DNA from 4 places in the Mucilaginibacter sp. P4_C11 genome. Region 4 is predicted to be linked to each of the others. Evidence: riboswitches for the same ligand, from Rfam matches in the RefSeq annotation. Region 4 holds a riboswitch; each other region holds the start of a gene.
The links. Region 4 has a riboswitch for S-adenosylmethionine ahead of AC1DU2_RS23495 (O-acetylhomoserine aminocarboxypropyltransferase/cysteine synthase family protein). Riboswitches for the same ligand answer to the same signal wherever they lie in the genome.
Positions count from the first base shown of each region.

Region 1: it holds a riboswitch for S-adenosylmethionine, as region 4 does, so the genes downstream of both, metH (methionine synthase) here and AC1DU2_RS23495 (O-acetylhomoserine aminocarboxypropyltransferase/cysteine synthase family protein) in region 4, are expected to answer to the same signal.
Region 2: it holds a riboswitch for S-adenosylmethionine, as region 4 does, so the genes downstream of both, AC1DU2_RS09375 (peroxiredoxin family protein) here and AC1DU2_RS23495 (O-acetylhomoserine aminocarboxypropyltransferase/cysteine synthase family protein) in region 4, are expected to answer to the same signal.
Region 3: it holds a riboswitch for S-adenosylmethionine, as region 4 does, so the genes downstream of both, AC1DU2_RS01695 (peroxiredoxin family protein) here and AC1DU2_RS23495 (O-acetylhomoserine aminocarboxypropyltransferase/cysteine synthase family protein) in region 4, are expected to answer to the same signal.

Region 1 covers NZ_JBFUIA010000019.1:122,477-128,115, reverse strand. The annotation lists gene AC1DU2_RS18415 (Bax inhibitor-1/YccA family protein) at 1-455, shown strand, start outside; SAM riboswitch class I at 591-701, shown strand; gene metH (methionine synthase) at 856-4,545, shown strand; gene metF (methylenetetrahydrofolate reductase [NAD(P)H]) at 4,872-5,639, shown strand, end outside.
Region 2 covers NZ_JBFUIA010000008.1:74,583-80,221, forward strand. The annotation lists gene AC1DU2_RS09360 (cytochrome-c peroxidase) at 1-211, opposite strand, end outside; gene AC1DU2_RS09365 (YceI family protein) at 402-1,070, opposite strand; gene AC1DU2_RS09370 (peroxiredoxin family protein) at 1,137-2,465, opposite strand; gene AC1DU2_RS09375 (peroxiredoxin family protein) at 2,494-3,813, opposite strand; SAM riboswitch class I at 4,031-4,144, opposite strand; gene AC1DU2_RS09380 (protein-disulfide reductase DsbD domain-containing protein) at 4,585-5,031, opposite strand.
Region 3 covers NZ_JBFUIA010000001.1:375,996-381,634, forward strand. The annotation lists gene AC1DU2_RS01675 (hypothetical protein) at 1-660, shown strand, start outside; gene obgE (GTPase ObgE) at 734-1,741, opposite strand; gene AC1DU2_RS01685 (adenylate kinase) at 1,862-2,443, opposite strand; tRNA gene AC1DU2_RS01690 (tRNA-Arg) at 2,542-2,615, opposite strand; SAM riboswitch class I at 2,961-3,075, shown strand; gene AC1DU2_RS01695 (peroxiredoxin family protein) at 3,198-3,770, shown strand; gene AC1DU2_RS01700 (SusC/RagA family TonB-linked outer membrane protein) at 4,192-5,639, shown strand, end outside.
Region 4 covers NZ_JBFUIA010000030.1:16,992-22,630, reverse strand. The annotation lists gene AC1DU2_RS23505 (homoserine dehydrogenase) at 1-1,030, opposite strand, end outside; gene AC1DU2_RS23500 (homoserine O-acetyltransferase family protein) at 1,030-2,085, opposite strand; gene AC1DU2_RS23495 (O-acetylhomoserine aminocarboxypropyltransferase/cysteine synthase family protein) at 2,175-3,494, opposite strand; SAM riboswitch class I at 3,742-3,852, opposite strand; gene AC1DU2_RS23490 (hypothetical protein) at 4,184-5,011, shown strand; gene AC1DU2_RS23485 (trans-sulfuration enzyme family protein) at 5,093-5,639, opposite strand, start outside.

The DNA of each region.
Region 1 (5,639 bases), on a different contig from region 4:
CTATGGCGGCCTTGCTATTTGTAGCTTTCTCGGCGGTAATGGGTATCAGCTTAAGCTATATACTCATTGTTTACACCACCGGCTCCGTAATCGGCGTATTTGTTACAGCATCGCTTGTTTTTGGGATAATGGCAATTGCCGGTTATACAACCAATACCGATTTAACCAAGTTTGGCTCGTTAATGATGATGGGGTTAATTGGAATAATCATCGCATCAGTATTCAACATGTTTATAGGCAGCAGTCAATTGCAATACATTATTAGCTATATTGGTATTGCGGTATTTGTTGGCTTAACCGCCTACGATGTGCAAAAATTAAAACGTATTGGTGCAGGCCTTGAATATGGCGATGCTTCTGCGGGAAAAATGGCGCTATTGGGTGGCTTAACCTTATACCTTGATTTCATTAACCTTTTCCTGATGATTCTGCGTTTATTTGGCAGAAGAAGGTAATAAAGCAACCAATATTTATTATTTAAAAGCTGCCCCGCAAAGGCAGCTTTTTTTGTACACATAAATTTACTTAGCGTACACATAGCCGGGCATATAAACTATTGCATTTTACGGCTTTATTATGCACCTTTGCAGTGCTTATGGAGAAAGACGGAGGGATTAGACCCTGCGATGTCTTAGCAACCTGTGCTTCACAAGGTGCTACATTCTACCCGGCCGGCTAAACAGCCCCTGGAAAGATAAGCGAAAGTCAATTGAACACCCGACTTTTCGATGTAAGCTTTTTTTAGTAGCAAGTAGTTAGTATCAAGTAGCAAGATTTTTTTGTGTTGATCTAATTAAAAATCATGGGCCGGAGTTTCCGTACTTGATACTTGATACTAACTACTTGATACTAACCATGGACATTAGAAAAGAATTAGAAAAACGCATCCTTGTAATTGACGGGGCTATGGGTACCATGATACAGCGGTACCAGCTTACCGAGAAGGATTTTCGTGGTGAAAGGTTTAAAGATCACATCAGCGATCTACAGGGGAATAATGACCTTTTGAATATTACACGCCCGGATATCATCAAGGCCATTCATGCCGAGTATTTGGATGCCGGTGCCGATATCATCGAGACCAATACCTTCAGCACACAAATTATTTCACTGGCCGATTATAAGCTGGAAGAGCTGGCCTACGAACTTAGCTACGAAGGCGCGCGTATTGCCCGCGAAGTGGCCGACGAATACAATCAAAAAAATCCATCAAAGCCGCGTTTTGTGGCGGGTGCCGTTGGGCCAACCAATCGTACAGCGTCCTTGTCGCCAGATGTTAACGACCCTGGTTACCGCGCCGTTACCTTTGATGATTTGGCCAATGCCTATTACGACCAGGTACGTGGCCTGGTTGATGGCGGATCGGATTTATTATTGGTTGAAACCATATTTGATACCTTGAACGCCAAAGCGGCCTTGTTCGCTATCAATAGATACGCCCATGAGTCGGGCAAGCATTTGCCTATCATGATCTCCGGTACTATTACCGATGCCTCTGGTCGTACCTTATCGGGGCAAACTGTTGAAGCTTTCTGGAACTCGATACGCCATGCCAACCTGCTTTCAGTGGGCTTAAACTGCGCTTTGGGTGCCAAAGAAATGAGGCCGCATTTGGCCGAACTTTCTGAAAAGGCAAACGTATTTATCTCTGCATATCCTAACGCTGGTTTACCAAACGAGTTTGGCCAGTACGACGAAACCGCGCATGAAACCGCGCACCAGGTTGATGATTTTATTAAAGCCGGGTTGGTTAATATTGTGGGTGGTTGTTGTGGCACCACACCGGAACACATCAAATGCATAGCCGATAAAGCGGCCAAATATCCCCCAAGACTTATCCCCGAAATTGAACCCGACCTGCGCCTGAGCGGCCTGGAAGCGGTTACCATAAAGCCCGACAGCATATTTGTAAATGTGGGCGAGCGTACCAATATCACCGGTTCGCCAAAATTCTCGAAACTTATTTTATCTGAAGATTATGAAGCCGCCTTGGCCGTTGCCCTGCAACAGGTAGAGGGCGGTGCCCAGGTTATCGACATCAACATGGACGAGGGCATGATTGATTCGAAAGCGGTAATGGTAAAATTTCTGAACCTGGTAGCATCCGAGCCGGATATTGCCAAACTGCCTATCATGATCGATTCATCAAAATGGACCGTTATTGAGGCTGGTTTAAAATGCATCCAGGGTAAGGGTATCGTAAACTCCATCTCGCTTAAAGAGGGCGAAGAAAAGTTCATTGAGCAGGCCCGCAAAATCCTGAGCTATGGCGCTGCCACGGTTGTAATGGCCTTCGACGAAACCGGCCAGGCCGATTCGTTACAACGCCGTATTGAGATATGTAAAAGATCATATGATATACTGGTTGATGTGGTTGGTTTCCCTCCTCAGGATATCATATTCGATCCCAACATCCTAACCGTTGCAACCGGTTTGGAGGAACATAACAATTACGCGGTTGATTTTATTGAAGCCACGCGCTGGATAAAACAAAACCTGCCACATGCCAAAGTGAGCGGCGGGGTAAGTAATATCTCCTTCTCTTTCAGGGGCAACAATGTGGTGCGTGAAGCCATGCACTCGGCATTTTTGTACCATGCCATTGGCGCCGGCATGGATATGGGTATCGTGAATGCCGGCATGCTGGAGGTTTACCAGGAAATAGATAAAACCCTGCTTGAGCTGGTAGAAGATGTACTGCTTAACCGCCGCGATGATGCCACCGAACGCCTTGTTGAATACGCCGATACTATAAAAAGTAAAGGCAAAGAAGTTGTGCGCGATGAAGAATGGCGCAAAGGAACCGTTCAGGAAAGATTATCGCACGCGCTTGTAAAAGGTATTATTGAATACCTGGATGACGATGTGGAAGAAGCCCGCCAAACATACAGCAAACCACTGGAGGTTATTGAAGGCCCGCTAATGGACGGTATGAACATTGTTGGCGACCTTTTTGGCGCCGGCAAAATGTTTTTGCCACAGGTAGTAAAATCGGCCCGGGTTATGAAAAAGGCGGTGGCTTACCTGTTGCCATTCATCGAACTGGAAAAACAACGGGTTATTGATGCCGGCGAAGACAGCAGCGGCAGCCGTGCCAATGCCGGTAAAATATTGATGGCCACCGTAAAAGGCGATGTGCACGATATTGGCAAAAATATAGTAGGCGTAGTTTTGGCCTGTAACAACTTCGAGGTGATTGACCTGGGCGTAATGGTACCGGCGCAACGCATTATTGAAGAGGCTAAAAAACAAAATGTAGATATCATCGGCCTCAGTGGTTTGATTACGCCATCGCTGGATGAGATGGTCCACTTTGCCAAAGAGATGGAGCGCGAAGGTTTTACTATTCCGTTAATCATTGGCGGGGCTACTACCTCGCGTATCCATGCGGCTGTTAAGGTCGATCCGCATTACTCGGGTGCTGCAATCCACGTGCTTGATGCATCGCGCAGTGTTACCGTGTGCAGCAGCCTGATGAACCGTGATGGCCGGGATGCCTATATCAAAAATATTAAAGAAGAATACGCAAAATCGCGCGAAGCGCATTTGAATAAAAAATCGGATAAACGTTTTGTTACTATCGACCAGGCAAGGCAAGCCCGTTTCCAGGTTAGCCTGGACGGCGATGTAGCGCCTAAGCCAACGTTTACCGGTACCAAAGTATTTGAATCATATCCACTGGAAGAATTAGTCCCTTATATCGACTGGACACCGTTTTTCCATACCTGGGAATTGCGCGGCAGCTATCCTAAGATATTTGCCGATAAATTTGTGGGCGATGAGGCTAAAAAACTTTTTGATGATGCACAGGTATTGTTAAAAAAGATAGTAAAAGAAAAGCTGCTACACGCCAACGGTGTTATCGGTTTTTGGCCGGCCAATAGTGTTGGAGACGATATTGAATTGTATACCGACGAAAGCCGCACTACTTTGTTAACCCGCATCCATACCCTGCGCCAACAGGCCGAAAAGGTTAAAGGCGACCCGTATTATGCGCTATCGGATTTTATCGCACCAAAAGAAAGCGGTGTGCCCGATTATTTTGGCGGCTTTGCCGTAACCACAGGTATTGGCTGTGATGAACTGGTTGCTGAATTTGAGGCCGACCATGACGATTATAACAGCATTATGGCCAAAGCCCTTGCCGACCGCCTTGCCGAGGCCTTTGCCGAAAAAATGCACGAACTGGTGCGTAAAGAATACTGGGGCTACAGCAAAGGCGAACAGCTAAGCACCGACGACCTCATCAAGGAAGAATATCAAGGCATCCGCCCGGCCCCAGGCTATCCTGCCTGCCCGGACCACACAGAGAAAACAACCTTATTTGAGTTATTGAAGGCCGAGGACAATGCCAAAATGCACCTTACCGAAAGTTTAGCCATGACACCTGCAGCAGCTGTAAGCGGGTTCTACTTCGCGCATCCTCAGGCCAGGTATTTTGGATTAGGTAAGATAAGTAAAGATCAGGTGGAGGATTATGCTTTGAGGAAGCAAATGACAATTGAGGATGTTGAACGTTGGCTTGGTCCTAACATAAATTATTAAAAGTAGAATAAACAAAAAACCGTCATTGCGAGTATTCACCAGCGGAGCTGGAAAAAAAAGTAATGACATGGCTGCAACCGGGGTTGTTGTAGAGACGCAACATTTTGCGTCTCCCACCAGACAAGCGGATTTGCAAGGTTGGATTTGCATGCGGGAGACGCAAAATGTTGCGTCACTACATTAAAAAATATTGATAATAACATACAACAAACCGTCATTGCGAGGTACGAAGCAATCCCGAACTATACAGGGCGGATTTGCAAATCGGGGATTGCTTCGTACCTCGCAATGACGGATATAATAAGAAACTCGTACCAGAACAAACAATGAAAATAACGGAACATATTGCTAATGCAAAAGGCAAAACACTTTTTTCCTTTGAACTTATCCCACCACTGAAGGGTCAGAGCATTCAGGGCATCTACGATGCCATTGACCCATTAATGGAGTTTAAGCCGCCGTTTATTGATGTTACTTCGCTGCGCGAGGACTTTATTTACAAGCAGCATGATAATGGCTTGCTGGAGAAGTTGAGCTATCGCAAACGCCCGGGTACCATCGCCATCTGCGCGGCTATCATGAATAAGTACAAGGTAGATACCGTTCCACATTTATTGTGCGGTGGCTTTACAAAGGATGAAACGGAGAATGGCCTGGTCGACTTGCAGTTTTTAGGCATCGAGAATGTGTTGGTTTTGCGCGGGGATGCACGCCGGGGCGATGCATCATTTGTGCCAACCCCCAACGGGCATAACTACGCTACCGATTTGCTGCAACAAGTAGTGAACATGAACAACGGCGTATACCTGCATGAACATAACGACGATAGCCTGAAAACCGATTTTTGCATTGGCATTGCCGGCTACCCCGAAAAGCATTTTGAGGCACCAAACCTTAAAACCGACTTTAAATACCTGAAACAAAAGGTGGATATGGGTGCAAATTTTATTGTTACCCAAATGTTTTTTGACAACCAGAAATACTTCGATTTTGTGAATAATTGCCGGGCCAACGGCATCAATGTGCCTATCATACCAGGGTTAAAACCTGTTACTAACTCAAAACAGTTAATCGGTTTAGCAAAAACCTTCCAT
Region 2 (5,639 bases), on a different contig from region 4:
CACTAAAGGTAGCGGTATCTGCAAAAGCAAACTCCGGTTTATGGCATGAGGAGCAGCTGATGGTATTATCGCCAGATAGTATCGGGTCGAAAAACAGCTTTTCGCCCAATTGCTCTTTGGTTTGCACATCATCTTTAGTGCCCACAAAACTCATAAAGCTTATCAATGTACTGATAGCTGTAATAACCAGAAGTATATTTCCTTTTTTCATATCCTTATGCATTCATGTTGCTGCCGATAAACTTGTCCGGATAGTTGCCAGGGTACCCAATGCGCCCCGGCTACACATCCGTTTCCAAACTTTACGCGAGTTCTTAAATGCTGTTTTTAGTCAAAGCAATAGCCATCCACCTGTTTAGTGGCCCATTTTATCTATTAAAAATTGTGTTGAGCTTTGGCGTTTATTGCGCCACAGCGTTGAGGTTTACATTCAAATCAAAATCATCATAGATCACTTTGTCGCCCAGATTTTCAAAAAAGTTTTTCGAACGGAACTTGATATCGTACTTGGTACGGTCGATGGTGATCTTCGCGGTAGCCGCCAGCTTTTTGCCGCTCACGGTTACTGTCGCGGGGAAGCTTACCTCGTTGGTAATGCCTTTTATAGTCAGTTTGCCTTTAACATCATATTGGTTGCCGGTAGTTTTTGTGGCCGATGAGATTACAAAATTAGCCTTCGGGAATTTTTCGGTATTGAAAAATGTTTCGCTTTTTAAAGTACTCACCAGTTTATCGTTTGATGCATGGTCGGTAATATCAGCATCGGTAATGGTGTTAAGGTCTATGTCGAAGTTGCCGCCTTTAAGGGTGTTATTTTCAATGGCAAAGTTGCCGTTACTTACCTTTACTTCGCCATTATGATCGCCTGTGGCTTTTTTTGCAGCCCAGGTGAGTTTGCTGCTTTCATTATCTACCTTAAAGGTTGATGTTTTAAATTTTTTACCTACTGGCGAGGTTTTAATAGTGGCAGACCGGCCTTTGGTCAGTTTAACACTTTTAATAGCCGATGGTGTAAACGCGGTTAACGATACTAATGCTGTAAATAATACAGCGCCTGATAATTTGGTCATGGTGGTTTTTATGGTTGTTTAAGTGTACCCGGCAAGGCTGTTACCCCTGCCGGGATTTAGTTTAGTTTATTTTCCTTTAAGTTCTTTATTGTTGTTACCTGTAAGGTTGGCCGCGCTGGCCGGTACCGGTTCGGCAATCAGTTCATCCAATAACTTATTGAATTTCTTTTCGTAATCCTGGTAATATTTGCCGGTAACTGCGCCTGTGTAACCTGTATATATTTCACGTACATCGCCTTTACGGTCAATGATAATAGTAGTAGGGAATGCCACAAATTTGTTTAGTGCGGGCAGTTTCTGTGAAACCAGCTTTTTATCAGCCAGTCCGCCGAAAACGATATCATACTGAATGTTGTATTTATCTTTTAGCTTACCTAATGTGTATTTAGCATACTCCAGGCTGTCTTTTTGTTCGAAACCGATAGCAATTGCTTCTACCCCACGATTATGATTTTTATTGAACCACGGTGATAGGAACACCGTTTGATCGGTACAGTTAGGGCACCAGGTACCAACAATTTCAATGATGGTTACCTTCCCTTTATACTTATCATCGCTAAGTGATACTGGTTTGCCGTTTAAATCCGGAAATGTAAAATCCAGTTTTTTGTAGCCTTCTTTCAGGTAGGTTAATTTATACGGATCAGGCAATTCGGCTTTATCGTCTTTAACCGCGTCAAACTTGGTATTGTCATAAATGCCAGAGCCAATTTCGCCACTTAAAGTTCCATCAGCGTTGATCTTGCCTTTGTATATCTTAGGGCTTGGGCCGGTAAAACCTGATAATTGAAACTCATCACCCTGAACCGTACCTTCCAGCTCGCGGCTATCGCCTGTTACCTGCATAATTACGCCGGTAAGTTTATTGCCTGTTTGTTTTAACACGGCAATTTTGTTGGGCACCTGGTCTTTTGAGTAAACTTTCAACTCCCATTTTCCGGTTAGGTTGGCGGTTGGCGCAACGTCCTTCCCTGGTTCAACAAAGCGGTAGGTTTTACCATATTCGGCGGTAAAAGGCAGAGAATTGCCCCTGAAACCTGGTACCAGGCTGCGGTATTCGCCGCTTAGCGTTCCATCTTCCTGAACTTTGGCCACCAGGGCGGCATCATAGGTATTCATTTTGATAAATACGGAGTCTTTACCAATTTGCTTTACGTGGAAATTGTCCCGGCGGCTTCCGTTAATCAGTGTAAATACAGCATGCCCGGCATCTTTTCCCTTTAGTTCAAAGTTGAAAGGCACCTTAGTTTCGGCCACAGTAAATACGCCGCGCCATAGCCCTTGTTTGATAAACTTTACAGGCGTTTTTTTATCCGCAGCCAACGCCGCTGCGCCACTAAACAATAAGCCCACAGACAGGCATTTGAATGAAGTGATTAAGTTGATGGTTTTCATTTGATTAGTTATATAAGATCAGTTAATGTTAATTTCCTGGGTGGGTTGATGGATTTGCAATAGCGGCTGTTTCCGGGGCCGGTTCGGCAATAAGCTCATCTAATAATTTATTAAATTTCTTCTCGTAATCCTCGTGGTACTTACCTGTCACGGTGCCCGTATAACCGGTATATATCTCCCTTACATCGCCTTTTCTATCAATGATGATGGTAGTTGGGAAGGCAATGAATTTATTCAAAGCAGGCAACTTTTGCGATACCAGTTTTTTATCGGCCAGCCCTCCAAAAGCGATATCATAATTGATTTCGTATTTTTCTTTCAGCTTGCCCAAGGTATATTTGGCATATTCCAGGCTGTCCTTCTGTTCAAAACCTAATGCAATGGCTTCTACACCGCGCTGATGGTTTTTATTGAACCATGGGGATAGAAACACGGTTTGATCAGTACAGTTAGGGCACCAGGTACCTATAATCTCTACAATTACTACTTTACCTTTGTATTTGTTATCACTCAAGGAAACCTGTTTGCCATCGATACCGGGGAATGAGAAATCAAGTTTTTTATAGCCTTCTTTTAAAAATGTGAGTTTGTAAGGATCAGGTAATTCAACCTCTGTTTTTTTGGCGGCATCAAATTTCAGGTTTTTATAGATGCCAAAACCTTCTTCGCCGCTGATGGAGCCATCGGCATTGATCTTACCTTTTATAATGAACGGACTTGGGCCGGTAAAGCCGCTTAGCGCAAACTCATCGCCTTGTACGGTACCTTCCAGTTCGCGGGTGTCACCAACAACGGTCATTACCACACCGGTAAGCTTGTTCCCTTTTTGTTTCAATAAGGCTATAGATGCAGGAACGGCCTCTTTACTGTATGTTTTGATTTCCCATTTACCGGTCAGGTCGGCTTTAGGGGCTACATCTTTGCCGGGTTCTACAAAGCGGTAGGTTTTACCATATTCTGCAGTAAATGGTAATGAGTTGCCCCTGAAACCCGGTACCAGGCTACGGTATTCGCCGGTTAACGAGCCATCATCCTGAATTTTGGCTACCAGCGCGGCATCATAGGTATTCATTTTGATATATACAGAATCCGTACCAATTGATTTCACATGAAAATTATCTCTGCGGGAGCCGTTGATGAGTGTGAAAACAGCATGCTCGGCATCCTTTCCCTTCAGCTCGAAATTAAAAGGCACCTTTGATTCGCTTACGGTAAATTCGCCGCGCCATTTTCCTTCTTTTATAAATTTAGGCTTTGGGGTTGCATGGGCCGATAACACGCTTACCCCGCTGAGCAATAAAGCGGCAGATAGCAGCCTTGTTTTGGTTAAGTAGTTTGTAGTTTTCATTTTGTATAAGTTTTAATTGTTGTTAATTGATGCGATGCCGGAAATTTGGGCATAGGTTATCCATTGGGCTTTACAGCCTTTGAAAAAACACTATAAATTTTTAGGGTATCCGGCTGTTAAAACCAGAAAACGTACTGAACCAGGCAACAACATCGTTTGATGGCCGCGGGTTGTAGCTGTGGGTAATGGCTATTAAGTGTGTTCATGACTGTTAGTTAATTTATATTCCGGCGGCATAATTGCTATCGGAAAAAGTTTAGCACTTATTTCAGACTGCTGAAAAGTTGCTATAAGATCATCGAGACTTCCTCTCCCTTATTCTTTATAAATCAACTAATTAATGGTGGGGTTAATTAGAATGGTGTAAAGATAACAACAAATATGATAAATACAATAAAATCTATAGATTTAGTAGAATATTTTTAAGTTTTGTATGTCTTTTTTAATTTTTTCTTGTAAAACGATAAACATCCTGGACTGTACAGCACACGCCTGAATTACCACCATAGCAAAGCAACGCACTTAGTACAGCCAGGATGTATATCTTGCTCAATATTTTTTAAACCTGGAATGTAAAGCGTTAGCAATTATGGTAACAACAGCCAGGGGTGCCACCATGCTGTTTTCGGGCTTTTGTAAATAAAGTAAACTTTGGTTTCATGGTATTAGTTTTATTAATAATGATAACGCGTTTAAAAACGATTACCATTTTAACAGACCGACTGGTGGCTATCGTGCTGCTTTGTATATGATTTGGCTTATATTATATTTTTATTTTACAGGTACACTAAATTCTACATCGTCTGGCGGTAAACATTGCTTATCGCTGCATACCATAAAGTTCACGGTACCACTAACGGATGCCTGCCCGGATTTAAGCTTTACTTTTTGCTGAAATATAACAGACTTTTCAAAGTACTGAACATTCATACTAAATGACTTTTCGTACTTGTTTAGTGCCTTCGGTTCTTCTGTGCTTCCCAATAAGGTGTAACTTTCATTAGCGGCAAACTTAAGGGTAGTTTTTATCGGCGCCCCATCTGCCAAATGCTGCGAATAAATATGCCAGCCCTTATCGATGGTTGCTTTAATGAAAACGATAGCCAGGTCATTATCTACCTTTTTTGCAGCATATGACCATTTTACAGGGGTAAGTATTTGTCCGAAGACTGTGCTGCTTAATGTAATAGTTATGGCTACCAGTATAATTTTTCTCATAAAGTAAATTGTTTTGTAGAGTGTATCCTATATATAAAATTGCGACTGATGAATCAACAACTCGTTAAGATAGCGTTACAATTTAAGTTGCTCTTATGAAAAAACTGGTTATAAAGCGTATTCATTATGATTAAGTTTACCTGACTATAGCTTGCCTTAAGAATATTAAATGCACTCCCCTTTTTGGGTCGAATGAGCATTAAAAGCTAAGGCGTTGTAAATATATAATTAATTCTATTAAATCCATAGATATTATAGAATTAATTGTTTTCAATAGAGATTTATTACAACGACATTTGCATTGTAATTTGTTCAAAAAACTATAGGGTATTGGGGTGAGTATGAAATACCAAAACCGTAAGACATTGCATCCCACCGCAATTTAATGTATATACCGAAGCCTTCTCCTTGCAATATAATTCAAAAAACAGTAAATTTTACATTATAAGCCATTCGCGTTATTTGGTTGAATTTGGAGGTGCCCTATTGGGTGACCCGTAAAGATTTTCAAAATATAATTCTTCTGATATGGAGAAGAAAACAATCGACGGTTGTTTGATCCCTCTCCGCAAACCCAACAAACCTGGCATTAGTCGGGTTTTCGTATT
Region 3 (5,639 bases), on a different contig from region 4:
GCAGTATTGAGCGTATTATTAGTAATACGCATCGTTCGTGTTGTTCCTGATAAAAGCTATGCGCTGCTACTTAGCGTTTTTTATTTGCTTTCCATATTGTTTTTTGGGTACAGTTTTTTAAAACAGGCCAACATCTCCTACGAGGGAAGACATTTGCGTATAATCGGTTTGCTGATAACACCGGGCATTGTTTACCTGGTAAGTTTAAGTAAGCTGCCCGTTAAAATTGGATTTGGTTTGCTTTGCCTGTTTATTACTGCTTTAAGCATCAGATATTTTGCCCCCAGTTATTATCAAAATGCAACCAAAAATGCCAGGGGAACTTCGGGTATAGCGCAGTTGTTTATTGATCAGCCATCGTTAGACCAGATCATGGAACTCGACCGTAAAAACACCAATGCTATTTTTGTCTTCATCAGCCCCGACCTGGGTTTGGAGATAAACCATAACCGCTATGTGATATTAGATCCCATTGGTCCCGACGTAAAAATAGAGTTTGACGACTACGTACACTACGGTCATGCCGGGCCAATTTTCATCATGTTGCCGGCAAGTTATATGGGGCCAAAATCAAACATTATCCGTAAATGTTTCCCGGGTTATAAGGGCTTTCATATGGATATGCTGAGTGACAAATATGTGCTGTATTCTGCTAAATAAGTTTCAATTTATATCAAAAAAATACAAAAAAATATAAGCTTTATACAGTTTTAGTCCAACTATTTAAAGCAATTTAAACACTTGCTTTATTGATCTCGGCCCAAAGCAAATCCTTCAATCCGGCCAGGTTTTTTTGAGCTACCGATGATATAAAAATTGATGGCACGCCCTCCGGCAGCTCCTTCTTCATTTCGGCCTGAAGTTCCTCATCCAATAAATCCATTTTAGTTACTGCCAGCACACGTGGTTTATGCATCAATTCGGCATTGTATTCCTGCAGTTCATTGAGCAATATTTCATACTCCTGGCTGATGGTTCGGGTAGTGTCGGCAGGTACCATAAACAACAGTACCGAGTTACGCTCGATATGCCTCAGAAACCTAAAACCTAATCCTTTGCCTTGCGATGCACCTTCAATGATGCCCGGGATATCGGCCATTACAAATGAGCGGTTATCGCGGTACGATACAATACCCAGGTTGGGAACCAGGGTTGTAAAAGCGTAATCGGCAATCTCGGGCTTGGCGGCAGATACTACCGAAAGCAGGGTTGATTTACCGGCATTAGGGAAACCCACCAAACCAACATCGGCCAGGATCTTTAGCTCCAGTATATTCCAGTCTTCCTTGCCATCTTCGCCGGGTTGGGCAAAGCGGGGAGTTTGCTGGGTTGGGGTTTTAAAATGCCAGTTACCCAGGCCGCCACGGCCGCCGGGAGTTAAAATACGGGTTTCGCCATCCTGGGTTATTTCGAAGATCACTTCGCCGGTTTCGGCATTTTTAACGGTTGTTCCCAGGGGTACCTCTAAAATCTCGTCTCTTCCGGTTTTGCCGCTACGTAATGAACTGCCGCCCGAATCACCATCGCCGGCAATAACGTGCTTGCGGTATTTAAGGTGCAGCATAGTCCATAGCTGGGCATTGCCTTTAACAATAACGTGGCCGCCACGACCGCCATCGCCACCATCGGGGCCACCTTTTGAGGTCAATATATCACGGTGTAAATGCGCAGAGCCCGCCCCTCCGTGGCCACTGCGGCAACAGATTTTCACATAATCAACAAAATTGGAACCTTGCGACATAATTTTTCTCTTTTTGAGACCGAAAGTCCGAAAGTCAGTAAAGTCCGAAAGTTTAAGAATTTTGACGTTCCTAACTTTCGGACTTTACTGACTTACCGTCTTCCGGACTTATATTTAATATTAATCTTTTAACCAGGCTTCGATAATGGCATGTATCTGGCCAAAAATCTCATCAACCGAGCCTATACCATTAATGCTTTTAAATTTACCCTGGTTTTTATAAAAACCGGCCACTGGCGCCGTTTTATCATTGTATTCGTGGATGCGTTTGCTAATCACTTCCGGGTTGGCATCATCAGGCCTGCCCGAATCTTTACCACGTAGCAATAGGCGGCGCAATAATTCATTATCATCAACCTCAAGCGCTATCATTCCGGTTATTGCCGAATGCTTGCTGGTTAACAGGCTATCCAAAGCTTCTGCCTGTGCAACCGTGCGGGGGAAACCATCAAAAATGAAACCCTTACCGTCTTTATTGCTATCCAGCTTATTGCTGATCATACCAATTACAACCGCGTCAGGAACCAACTTGCCATCATCCATCAACTTCTTTGCCTCTAACCCAAGTTCTGTTCCTTGTGCAATTTCGCCACGTAAAAGATCGCCGGTTGATAAATGGATCAATCCATATTGTTCAATAAGCTTTTGTGACTGAGTCCCTTTCCCGGCTCCGGGAGGACCAAACAATACCAGGTTTAGCATGCTCGTTATAAATTAAAAGCCTTTCGGTACAACACAGAAAGGCTTAGGATTAACTTTGTACCTGTATGGATTAAACCCATTTAAAGGCAAATTATATGTGCACTCGAAGGGAGTCGAACCCCTAACCTTCTGATCCGTAGTCAGACGCTCTATCCAATTGAGCTACGAGTGCTTTTCGAAACGGAATGCAAAGATAGAATTTCTTTTCAATCTCTCACATTTTTTTTCAAAAAACCTGTAACTCGCAGTTTTACATGGCCTTACTTTCCTCCGTAAATCAGGTACTTGTTTTATATGTTTAATTTTTCACCCGGATATCGCATATAGGACCAATTAAACAAAATTGGGGTTACCCCTTTTGCAGCAGCATGAACCGGAGTAGGCCGGTAGCTTAGTCATGGTGAGTCATGACCAGCGTTCAATACCCGCCTGTCATTTCATGACAATTAAATTATATAATGTCTATGTATTTAGTAGAATATATTATATATTTGCATCACTAAACAGTTCTTTAATTTAATTATCAAGAAAGACGGAGGGAAAGGCCCTGTGATGTCTTAGCAACCTGTAAGCCCAATTGTTATAAAGGTGCTAATTCCTGTTCGCCATTTAAGTGGCGGAAAAGATAATGTATGTTACGTTACTTACAGCTATATAGCTGTGCCATCATATCGTTATCGCCCAAATTTCTTGTTTATTTAAATTCCAGTGCTTTTAACCCTGCATTATAAAAACGCAGTTAAAAATTTACGTTATGAAAATTAAACAGCTACTCATCACCTGCTCCTTGTTAATAACCAGCTATTTGGCCGTTGCGCAAACCACAACGCCTGCTCCCCTGCCTGCATCAATTGACCGGGGTTATATTGTTAAAACCGGCGAGCAAGCGCCCGATGATTTTAAACTGGTACTGGCCGATGGCACCCAAACTTCACTAAAACAGCTTCGGGGTAAGATAGTTATCCTGCAATTTACCGCAAGCTGGTGCAGCGTATGCCGCCAGGAAATGCCTCATCTTGAAAGAGATTTATGGCAGGCTTATAAGAACAAAGGCCTGGTACTTATCGGCGTTGATAGGGACGAACCGCTTGAAAAAGTGCAACATTTTCAGCAGGAAATGAACATCAGCTATCCGCTGGCGCTTGATCCTGGTGCCGATATTTTCGGGCGCTTTGCCAACAAAAAAAGCGGTGTAACCCGCAACGTGGTTATTGACAAAGACGGCAAAATTGTATACCTCACCCGCCTTTATGATACCCAGGAATTTGCATCGATGCTAAAAGTGGTTGATGCGCTGGTTAACAATAAAACTGCATCTGTAAACTAATTAAAAGCTTAAAGCAGAAGGCATAAAGCTCAAAGTTTCGGGTTTCAAAAACCTCTTTAGTCAAATTCTTATATTTTGAGTCAAAACGGCACTATCTACTTAATACTACTATCTATATATCAAATTGTTATGAAAACAACAAGAACACCTTTTCCAAGCGTATCCCCTGCCAGTAAATTCGTCTCATTCTCCTCCGCTTCTGTTTACCTTTATATGCAGGGTATGCGTTGTTGCTGTTAAATAAAGGCAACGGTTATTAGCCACGGGTCCCCTGCTGCAGCTGGCCGCCTCTGCTTATAACCAACACAATCAACAATCAATTTACCGGTACTATAAATTCAACAGCAGGCATTGCTATGCCCAAAATGCTGATGACCGGCTTTGCTATACCGGCAATAAAAACTATTAATCATTAACCATCATGTTAAAAAATTACAAATTTCTACTGGCACTCCTGTTGCCATTTTTTCTCATCCAAACAGTTGCGGCGCAATCTGTTAAAATAAGCGGCACGGTAACCGCTAAATCCGATGGCTTGCCCTTACCAGGTGTAAGTGTAGCTGTAAAAGGCACCACTAATGGTGCACAAACCGGCGCCGATGGCAAATTCAGCCTGAACGCCAATGTTAACGATGTGCTTAAAGTTTCCTATCTCGGTTTTGCAACGCAGGAAATTACGGTAAAGCAAGCCGAAACCAACCTGCAAATTGTACTGCAGGATGCACCAAACTCCCTTAACGAGGTGGTGATCACGGCGCTCAATATCTCTAAAGATAAAAAGACATTGGGCTATTCGGTTCAGGGATTGAAATCAAAAGATATCTCCGAAGCCAAGGAAACCAACCTGGTGAACGCGCTGGCCGGTAAAATTGCCGGTGTGCAGGTTACCAACAGCCAGGGCGATATGGGGTCGTCTCGCATCATTATACGCGGCGAAACTTCGATAGGCAATAACAACCAGCCCTTGTTTGTGGTTGATGGTGTTATTGTTGATAACAGCCAGTTTTTGGGCACCAACGGTTCAAGAGATTTTGCCAACGCCATAGCCGATCTTAACTCCGAGGATATTGAATCGGTAAGTGTGCTTAAAGGGCCAAACGCGGCGGCGCTTTACGGTTACAGGGCCGCGGCGGGTGTTATCCTTATTAAAACCAAAACAGGTAAGGGCACAAAAGGGCTTGGCGTTACTATCAACTCCAACACCAGCTTCTCGACCGTAAACATCCTGCCCGATTACCAGAACGAATACGGCCAAGGATCAAACGGCAAGTTTAGCTATGTAGATGGTAAAGGCGGCGGCGTTAACGATGGCGTTGACGAAAGCTGGGGCCCCGCGCTTGACGGATCGCTTATTCCGCAGTTTTACTCCAACGGCCAGGCTGTTCCGTTTGTGGCCCATCCGGATAATGTAAAAAACTTTTTTAATACAGGCGTAACCTTAAATAACGGTGTAGCACTGGCAGGCAGCAGCGATAAGGCTGACTACCGCTTATCGTACAATAACCTGCACCAAACCGGTATTGTACCTAACACCTCGCAAGGCCGTAACTCGTTTTTGCTTAACTCTACCTTCAAGCTTAGCCCTAAGTTAACGGTTACAACTATTGCCAATTATATTAAAGACGATGCCGATAACCTGCCCGGCGCCGGCGGCAAACGTGCAACCAGCACCATGCTACAGTTTACGTGGTTTGGCCGCCAGGTTGATATCAGCCAGCTTAAAAACTATAAAGATGCTAATGGCAACACCTTTAACTGGAACAACAGCTATTATAGCAACCCTTACTGGCTGGCCTATGAAAACACCGTAGGGCAACACAAAAACCGCATTATAGGAAGCGTTGAACTAAATTATAATATCATCGAAGG
Region 4 (5,639 bases):
GCTCGTCATCATACCTTAAATAGATATCAAACTCCACATCGTTGGTAAATTGAAGTCCTGTTTTTTCTTTGGCTTTTTTGTACTCGTATTGGTAGCTATAGCGCAACGCGGCTATATCTGATAGCACGGCCGAACCGGTAGGGTGGCCACCGGCGCCTTTTCCGAAAAAGAATTGCTGATCGGCAAAGGCGGCTTGTACCGTTACCCCATTGTACTCGTACTCCACGTTATATAAAAACTCGGTACTGTTAACAAATTTAGGCAATACAAACATGGCCACGTTGCTATCGTCCAATTCTTTAGCTACCGGAACCAGTTTAATTTTCAGGTTCTTTTCGCGGGCGTATTGTAAATCCTGGGCAGCAAGGTTCTGAATGCCCAAATTGAAAACTTCATCTGGCTGTACTATTACGCCATAGGCATGTGCCGCAGCAATAACCAACTTGTATTTGGCATCGTAACCACCTACGTCGCTGGTAGGGTCGGTTTCGGCAAAACCAAGGTCTTGCGCCTGTTTAAGGGCACTATCATAATCCAGGCCTTCAATAAAGCCTTTAGATAAGATATAATTTGATGATCCGTTAAAAATTCCGCTTATGGAGTGTAGCAGTTCATTATCATAATACTCTTCCAGGTTACGGATAATAGGGATACTACCGCAAACCGCGCCTTCGTATAATAATGAAGTGCCATGTTTGTGCTGTAGCTCAATCAGCTCTTCTAAATGAAGCGCTATCATTTTTTTACTGGCCGATACCACGTTTTTCCCGCTGCTTAATGCCCTTGATACAATTTCAAAAGCAGCCTCGGTATCGTTAATCAATTCTACAATGGTATTAATCTCCGGGTTGTTTAGCAACTCGTCTTTATCTGTTGTAAATAAATGTGCCGGCAGGGAGCGCTCTTTGTGCGGATCCTTAATAGCAAATTTTACAATTTCGATGTTTAAATTTTTTGTCTTGATGATATCATATAATCCCTGTCCAACTACGCCAAATCCAAATAATCCTATACTTAACTTTTTACTCATTACGCTGTACGTTGCAATTCTATAATTTTTCCTTTTACATCAGTTTTAAAAAACGATGTGATAATATTTGTTAATGCTTCTGTTTCAATTAAAAAACCATCGTGGCCATAAAACGAATCCAATTCGGCAAAGGCCGATTTAGGAATATGCCTGAACAGGTATTCCTGCTCTTCGATGGGGAATAACACATCTGACTTGATACCGATAACCAGCGTACGGGCTTTTATAAGGCTTAATGCTTTCTCAACACCGTTACGGCCGCGGCCTACGTTGTGCGAGTCCATCACCTTGGTTAAATACCAGTAGCTGTAGGCATTAAACCGGTTCACCAGTTTTTGGCCCTGGTATTCCTGGTAGGTTGATGCCTTAAAATTATCGGTTTTGCTATCAATCTCCTCCTGCTGTGTAATACCGTAAGTTTTATAGGTACGGTAGGAGAGCAGCGCTATACTCCTGGCGGCCTTTAAGCCGTTTTGGCCGCCTTCAATAGTGTTATTGTTAAAAGTGGCGTCGGCACTTAAAGCCAAACGCTGCGACTCATTAAACGCGATACCCCATGGCGAATGCCGTGCGTTGGTGGCTATCAAAATAAGATTTTTGATACGGTTTGGTTGGATGATACCCCATTCAATAGCCTGCTGGCCGCCCAATGAGCCACCAATAAGGATATGAATATTGCCCACGCCCAAATGGTCGGCTAATAACTGGTGGCCCTTAACGATATCCCTGATAGTAAACTGGGGGAATGTTAAAAAATATGGCAAACCAGTTTCCGGATTTGTGCTTACCGGATTAGTTGTACCATATGGCGAACCCAAAATATTGGCACAAACTATAAAATGTTCTTCGGGGTTAAATTTATTTGCAGTGCCCACAAAACCTTTCCACCAATCAAAAACATCGGCATTGGCTGTCAGGGCGTGGCATACCCACACCACGTTGTCCCGCTCTTGGTTTAAGCGGCCATAAGTATGAAAGCCTATCTCCAGTTGCTGTAGTTGTTCGCCAGATTCCAGCTCAAAAGTTTGTGTGTACTTAAATATTTCTGTGTTCATTCTATCTTACTTTCAGTCGAAAGTCTTGAGTCTTAAGTTCTAAGTCGTTATTTTTTTAACTCAGAACTTAAGACTTTCGACTTAAGACTTTAAACCAATTCGGCCTGCGCCTCTTTTATTTTGGCAAATGCCTGTTCAAAATCTGCTTTTATATCGTCAATATGCTCAATACCAACCGCTACCCTTAACGATGTTGGGGTAACGCCTGCCGATAGCTGTTCTTCATCAGATAGCTGCTGATGTGTTGTGGCCGATGGCTGTATGATGAGCGTTTTAGCATCGCCCACATTGGCTAAATGACTCACCAGTTTCAGGCTATCTATTAATTTACCCGCTGCTTCTTTATCGCCATCAATCTCGAAAGATAACACAGCTCCGAAACCATTTTTCAGGTATTTTTTTGCTAATTCGTGGTATGGCGATGATGCTAATCCCGGATAGTTTACTGATGCTACCTGCGGATGCTGGTCAAGCCATTTAGCCAGTTCCAGTGTATTATCTACATGGCGTTGCACCCGTAATGATAGTGTTTCCAGTCCCTGTATATTCAGCCATGAATTAAATGGCGATTGCGAAGGGCCAAAATCGCGCAAGCCTTCTACACGGGCACGAATAATAAACTGAATGTTGCCAAACGGACCGCCAATGCCAAATACATCGGCAAAAACCAACCCGTGGTAACCTTCAGAAGGCTCGGTGAACTGCGGAAACTTGCCGTTGCCCCAGTTGTAGTTGCCGCCATCAACAATAACGCCACCAATGCTGGTACCATGACCGCCAATCCATTTGGTGGTTGATTGTACCACCACGCTTGCGCCATGCTCCAACGGACGGAACAAATAGCCGCCTGCTCCAAAAGTATTATCAACAATCAGCGGCAGATCGTGCTTTTTGGCCAATGCGCCAACTTTATCAAAATCGGCAATTGTAAAGCCAGGGTTACCTATAGTTTCCAGGTAAATGGCCTTGGTTTTATCATCTATTAAAGCTTCAAGGCTTTCGGCGGTGTCGTCTTTGGCAAAACGAACATCAATGCCTAAGCGTTTAAACGCAACTTTAAACTGATTATAAGTGCCGCCATATAAAAATGGTGAGGTCACAAAATTATCGCCGACTTGTAAGATGTTATTTAACGCTATAAACTGGGCGGCCTGACCCGATGCGGTGGCTAAAGCCGCAACGCCACCTTCTAAAGCGGCAATGCGTTTTTCAAACACATCGGTAGTGGGGTTCATCAAACGGGTATAAATATTGCCAAACTCTTTAAGGGCAAACAGGTTGGCGCCATGCTCGGCGTTTTTAAATACGTACGATGTAGTTTGATAAAGTGGTACCGCGCGTGAACCTGTAGTAGGGTCAACTTCCTGGCCGGCGTGTAATTGTAAGGTTTCGAATTTTAAGGCTGACATAGTTGTAGATTTTTAAAAGGTTATAATTAAATTTTGTTGTTTAGATGGATTTTTGACAAGCTGATAAAATGTTTACCAGTTTTACAACACGTATGTTTTCAGGGATTGAAAAATGAACGTATTAAAGCATCAACAGCAGCAACACATACAAATGCAGCCGATAATTGGGCTAATGCGTTGTATGTTAATGTTTTGGGTATTAAAAATGTTGCTTGTAGTAATTGTAATTAAACTTTTCATGGCTATAAATTTATATCCCCCGGTGTTATTTGCCGGGACAGGAATTGGCACCTTCTTCAAAACTGAAGGGTTGCCAGCGGGTCATTGAGCCTGATCTCTCGCCGCTTCTTTATAAATCAATACCCGAACTATGCGGAGAATTGATTGACTATGGTATCGCTACCAAATAATGTCCCAAAGATAAGCGGATATTTATTTAAATACCAAATTTTATTTTTATTAAGAGGCGAAGAGTAAAGGTAAAAGGCGAAAGGTAAAAGGTTTTTGTGTCAAAATCTTTGTTGTTGCTCCGATGCCTGTATCCTCACAGGCATCTTTCCGATTAGTAGTCGAATTATCTAATCCAAGCGACAACATCTGGAATAGCGGTCTGAGAGGGCATAGACCGTGGCGAAGGATTGTTTTTAAATGCCAAATTTTATTATCTTGTATCGCCAATAAACCATTGCATGAATAAGTTTTTCGCTTTTGTAATTTTCATTTGCTGTTCAACAACCATGATGTTTGGGCAGGAGAGGGAAAAAGTAGAAAACGTAAACCAACAGGTTGTTACTGCTGATTCTCTTTTTATCAGAAAACTGGCTGATACCTATAAAACAAATCCCGCGGGGGTGCTCAATCTGCTTATTACGTCAAAACATGCAATGGAGGATATTGGCTTTGGGTATTCTGAGGTCTCAAGGATTTATGAATCAGACTACCTGCGAATAGGTTATCAGTTTATATTTTTTAAAGATTCGTTGATAAGTTATAAGTTAGATGCCGGCATACCGTATAACGCCCTCCTAAATGCCAGGTATAAAAAAATATGTTCTCCTTTATTTAAATTTAAGCAGGAAACACATTCTGAACCGGTCTATTTTAACTATGATGGGATGTCAAAACCACTAAACGACAGTGTTAAAATTGTCTCGAAAAATAAACAGCTACGGTTTTTAATGACACCTTTTTCCGGGACTACCTACGGCTATTATCTTGTAATGGGCTATTTCTTGATCCAGTTAGATAGTCGGATTAATTTCAACGCCGTAAAAAGCAAGCTAACGCCAGAAACTGATTATATGTTTCTTTTTAGCAAAAACCCTGCAGCCCGCTTGTGCGCTGTAGAGTACTACTATAAAAATCCGGGCAGGTTTGTAAATATGAAAGATAAATTCGAACAGCGGATAGCTGCCATATACAAAGATATGCCAATAATAACCACACGAATTAGTGGTCACAAAACCAATCAATATGCGGAAGAGATGGTAAATTTAGCGGTCAAAACTGCTTTTTAACGAAGATGTAGGCAGCATGAAAAGCAATAAATGAAAAAGATTTCTCACGTCAAATCTTATCCTAAATATACCTTTTTCCCTTTACCTTTCGAAAAGGGCTTGCTCCAAATCTTCCACCAAATCATCAATATGTTCTAACCCAACCGAAACCCGCAATAAATTCCTTGGTGTTTTAGTGTCGGGGCCTTCTACGGTTGCGCGGTGCTCAATTAGGCTTTCCACACCGCCTAAGCTGGTTGCTTTGGTAAATATTTTGAGTTTGTTGATGATGTTGTGCGTATCGTTTTCATCGCCCTTAATAATAAACGAAAGCATGCCGCCGAAGGCCAGCATCTGCTCTTTGGCAATCTCATGCTGCGGGTGCGATGGCAGGCCGGGATATAATACTTGCTCTACTTTAGGGTGCTGCTCTAAAAACTCAGCTAACAGTTGCGCATTGTGTACATGGCCCTTAACCCGGTAAGGCAGGGTTTTAATACTGCGCACCAGCCAGTAGCAGTCGGTTGGGGAGGGGATAGCGCCACCCATTTCCTGTACCTGTCGTATTTTTGCCCACCAATCGCTTTTTTCGGCGGTGATTAATGCGCCGCCCATTAAATCGCTGTGCCCTCCAAAATATTTGGTGGCC